One region of the Streptomyces sp. NPDC050433 genome, then DNA from elsewhere that is predicted to be linked to it. Evidence: riboswitches for the same ligand, from Rfam matches in the RefSeq annotation. Region 1 holds a riboswitch; the other holds the start of a gene.

Region 1 (2,384 bases):
GGCAGCGGAGCAGCCCGAGCAGTCACCGGCGGAGCAGGAGGCCGACGTGGGCGCCGAGAGGCGCTGGCCGGCGGGGCACGACGTGCGCCATGCGGAGTTCGGTGCGGGATGGGTGCAGGGCAGTGGCGTGGGGCGGGTCACCGTACGGTTCGAGGAGCCCACGTCGGCCGGTCCTGGGCGGGTGCGGACGTTCCGTACGGATGATCCCGAGCTGGAGCTGTCGGAACCGCTGCCCCTGGTGGCGCCACCGCCGGACAGTGCCTAGCCGGCCGAGTCGTCCTGGCCGGCCACGTGGCCGAAGTCGTGGTCGGCCGGGCGGGGCGGGCGTTCCGGGGCCGCGGGCTCCGGCAGGGCCAGCTGGTAGTGGTGGTAGAGCTGGATCTCCTGGTCCGGGGAGAGATGGCGGCCGACACCGAAGTCGGGGGCGTCCTTGATCAGGCCGCGCTCGTACGGGACGTGCAGGGAATCGTCGCGGTAGGTGCTGGGGGCCAGGGGTACGAACGCGTCCCGGCTGAACAGCCCGGTGCGTACCGCCGCCCACTCGGGGACGCCCGTGGCGTCGTCCAGATACACCTCGTCGACGGTTCCGATCTTGTGCCCGTCGCGGTCGTACGCCTTGCGGCCGATCAGGCTGCGCGGATCGATGTCGGTCTGCACGGTCCCTCCAACTGGTCGCACATGCTCCCTCACCCTACGAAAGGGCACATCTGGGGTATCGGCCACTCGAAGTCCCTCGCGAAAGCTCGCTGGTAGGCTTGCCAGTGGCTGTCGACCCCGTGCGGGAGAGCCATCCGGTGAGACTGCCGGAGGCGCCGAAGGAGCAAATCCTCCCCGGAAACTCTCAGGCCCCCGTACCGCATGGACGAGGTCACTCTGGAAAGCAGAGCAAGTGTCGGACGGCATTCGCTCTCACCGACGGTGAAAGTCGGCCCGCCTCGCGGCGGACCGGTGAAACTCTCAGGTTGATGTGACAGAGGGGGAGGCCGTCCGGGCACCCATGTAACGGTGCCCCTCGCAGGTCGCGCCAGACCAGGAGGCCTCCCGTATGACAGCCCACCGCACACCGCTCTCACAGTTGGAGCGAGGCATCCCCTTCGAGCGGCGCCACGTCGGCCCCGACGCCGCCGCGCAGGCGAAGATGCTCGCCCAGGTCGGCTACGGCTCGCTCGACGAGCTGACCGCCGCCGCGGTGCCCGACGTGATCAAGAGCGCCGAGGCCCTGCGGCTGCCCGACGCGCGCACCGAGGCCGAGGTGCTGGCCGAGCTGCGCTCCCTGGCCGACCGCAACCAGGTCCTCGCCCCGATGATCGGTCTCGGCTACTACGGCACGTTCACGCCGCCGGTGATCCTGCGCAACGTGCTGGAGAATCCGGCCTGGTACACGGCGTACACGCCGTACCAGCCGGAGATCTCCCAGGGCCGTCTGGAGGCGCTGCTCAACTTCCAGACCGTGGTGGCCGATCTGACCGGTCTGCCGACGTCGGGAGCCTCCCTGCTGGACGAGGGCACGGCCGCCGCCGAGGCCATGGCGCTCGCCCGCCGGGTCGGCAAGGTGAAGGGCGGCGTCTTCCTGGTCGACGCCGACGCGCTGCCGCAGACCGTCGCCGTGATCCGCACGCGGGCAGAACCGGCCGGTGTCGAAGTCGTCGTCGCCGATCTGACCGACGGGATCCCGGCCGAGGCCGCCGAGCGCGGTGTCTTCGGCGTACTCGTCCAGTACCCGGGCGCCTCCGGAGCCGTACGGGACATCAAGCCCCTCATCGAGCAGGCGCACGAACTCGGCGCGATCGTCACCGTCGCCGCCGACCTGCTCGCCCTCACGCTGCTCACCTCGCCCGGTGAGCTGGGCGCGGACATCGCCGTCGGCACCAGCCAGCGGTTCGGCGTCCCCATGGGCTTCGGCGGACCGCACGCCGGATTCATGGCCGTACGCGAGCAGTTCGCCCGCAGCCTGCCCGGACGGCTCGTCGGGGTCTCCGTGGACGCCGACGGCAACAAGGCGTACCGGCTGGCGCTGCAGACCCGTGAGCAGCACATCCGGCGCGAGAAGGCCACCAGCAACATCTGCACCGCGCAGGTGCTGCTCGCCGTGATGGCCGGAATGTACGCCGTCTACCACGGTCCCGACGGGCTGCGCGCCATCGCCCAGCGCACCCACCGCTACGCGACCGTCCTCGCCGACGGCCTGCGCGCCGGCGGAGCCGAGATCGTGCACGAGGCCTACTTCGACACCCTGACCGTACGCGTTCCGGGCCGCGCCGCCGAGGTGGTGGCCGCCGCCCGCGAAGGTGGGGTCAACCTCCGCCTCGTCGACGCCGACCTGGTCTCGCTCGCCTGCGACGAGACCACCGGGCGCGCCCAACTGGCCGCCGTGTGGACCGCCT
Region 2 (2,384 bases), on a different contig from region 1:
GCTACTTCCGGCGCTTGTAGAAGGGCAGCGCGACGACCTCGTACGGCTCGACCGAGCCCCGGATGTCGACCCCGACGCCCGCCGTGCCCGCCGCGGCGTGCGGGGCGTCCACGTAGGCCATGGCGATCGGCCTGCCCAGCGTGGGCGACGGGGCGCCCGAGGTGACATGGCCCACCACGGCGTCGCCGGCCACCACCGGGTATCCGGCACGCGGCACCCGGCGGCCCTCGGCGACGAGCCCGACCAGCTTGCGCGGCGGCGCGGTCTCGGCGCGCTCGGCGGCGGCCTCCAGCGCCTCACGGCCCACGAAGTAGCCCTCCTTCTCGAACTTGACGACCCTGCCCAGGCCCGCGTCGAAGGGGGTGAGACCAGTGGTCAGCTCCTGCCCGTACAGCGGCATCCCCGCCTCCATACGGAGGGTGTCGCGGCACGAGAGCCCGGCCGGTACGAGTCCGGCGGGCGCGCCCGCCGCCATCAGGGCCTGCCACAGCCCTTCCGCGTGCCCGGGCGCCACGAACAGCTCGAAGCCGTCCTCACCCGTGTAGCCGGTACGGGCGATCAGCGCGGGCACACCGGCGACGGTGCCGGGCAGCCCGGCGTAGTACTTGAGCCCGGCCAGGTCGGCGTCGGTGAGCGAGGCCAGGATGCCGGGCGACTGGGGGCCCTGGACGGCGAGCAGCGCGTACGCGTCGCGGTCGTCCCGCACCTCGGCGTCGAAGTCCGCGGCGCGGCCGGTCAGCTCGTCCAGCACCACCTGCGCGTTGGAGGCGTTCGCGACGACCATGAACTCGGGGGCGCCGTGGGTGTCGAGGCGGTACACGATCAGGTCGTCCAGGATTCCGCCGTCCTCCTGGCAGATCATGGTGTAGCGGGCCCGGCCCACGGCGAGGGTGCCGATGTTGCCCACCAGCGCGTAGTCCAGCGCCTCGGCCGCCTGCGTACCGGTGACGGTGATCTCGCCCATGTGGGAGAGGTCGAAGAGCCCCGCCTTCGTACGGACGGCGAGGTGTTCCTCGCGCTCGCTGGCGTAGCGCAGCGGCATGTCCCAGCCGGCGAAGTCGGTCATCGTGGCGCCCAGCGAGCGGTGCACGGCGTCGAGCGCGGTGAGGCGCGGGGCGTCAGGACCGGCCGCTTCGGGGGCGGGGGTGTGAGACGTATTGCTCATAGGTGTGGCTCCCAGGGCATGACAGAGAGGACAATCCTCCCCATCTGTCATCGGAACCTGAGAGGTTCATCACGACCGTACGTACACACGTATGCGCACGGAGGTCGTGACTTGCACCTTGGGTGGAACCGCCTGGCGGCGACTCGCTTTTCAGATCTGCCTCGTCCGCGCGGTACTGGGCCTGAGAGATTCAAGGGAGGAACTTGCTCCTTCGGCGCCCGGCACCCATGGTGACCAGGACTCTCCCGCGCGGATTCGAACGGCCGGTATGGAGTTGGCGCGCACATCATCGCATGCGTCGGCCTCGGCCGACAGGGCAGTGATCAGCAAAAGGCTTGGTGCCGTATTACCAGTTCTTTACACTTCATGGGCAAGGGTCTTCGGCCATGGCGATGGACCCGACAGGGGGAGGGCGATGACGTTGCAGCGGTCCCGCGCAGGCGCGTACGCGACGACCACGGGGGTGCCCGCCCAGCCGCAGGCGGTCCCGCGCCGGGCCCTGGCGGCGGTGCCGCCGGTCGTCCGGGATCTGCGGGAGCGGGGGCGCGCGGGGCCCCGGAGCCTGACGTTCGGCGACGGCGACGTGGTCGTCGTCTCCGGCCTGCCGGGCAGCGGGAAGTCCACGCTGATCGGCCGGGCCGCCGCCGGACGGGGGATCGACTCGCAGGACACCCGTGACCGCTGGGCGCGCAGGGTGCCCGGCCGGCTGCCGTACGCCGTCTACCGGCCGCTGGTGCGCCTCGCGCACTACGCGGGGCTGCGGCGGGCGCTGCGCTCCGGCGAGAGCGTCGTCGTGCACGACTGCGGCACCCAGGCGTGGGTCCGGCGCTGGCTGGCACGCGAGGCGCGCAGACGCGGCAGACGGCTCCATCTGGTCCTGCTCGACGTGACCCCGAAGACGGCCCGCGCGGGCCAGCGCGAGCGTGGACGCGGGGTCTCCGGTTACGCCTTCGCCCGCCACCGCCGCGCGGTGGCCCGCCTGGTCGCGGACGCGGAGGGGGGCCGTCTCCCGGCGGGCTGCGCTTCGGCGGTCCTGCTGGACCGCGACTCGGCGGGCGCGCTGCACCGGATCGATTTCCCGGCGGCGTGACGGGCGGTCCTCCTCGACCGGGCACAGGGGCGGCGACCCCGCGGTCGGCGTTAGGGTTCTGCGCGGTACCAGGGGCGGCGGCGGGCAGCGCGCGCGGCGACATCGGGAGAGTCAGTGAACACAGCATGG

Evidence for each region. Region 1 has a riboswitch for glycine ahead of gcvP (aminomethyl-transferring glycine dehydrogenase). Riboswitches for the same ligand answer to the same signal wherever they lie in the genome.
Region 2: it holds a riboswitch for glycine, as region 1 does, so the genes downstream of both, gcvT (glycine cleavage system aminomethyltransferase GcvT) here and gcvP (aminomethyl-transferring glycine dehydrogenase) in region 1, are expected to answer to the same signal.

The regions. Positions count from the first base shown of each region.
Region 1 is NZ_JBITIB010000044.1:9,801-12,184, forward strand. It holds gene ACIBLA_RS34945 (DNA polymerase IV) at 1-265, shown strand, start outside; gene ACIBLA_RS34950 (PRC-barrel domain-containing protein) at 262-657, opposite strand; glycine riboswitch at 770-867, shown strand; gene gcvP (aminomethyl-transferring glycine dehydrogenase) at 1,046-2,384, shown strand, end outside.
Region 2 is NZ_JBITIB010000029.1:96,541-98,924, forward strand. It holds gene gcvT (glycine cleavage system aminomethyltransferase GcvT) at 2-1,165, opposite strand; glycine riboswitch at 1,326-1,423, opposite strand; gene ACIBLA_RS29700 (AAA family ATPase) at 1,581-2,255, shown strand; gene ACIBLA_RS29705 (enhanced serine sensitivity protein SseB) at 2,370-2,384, shown strand, end outside.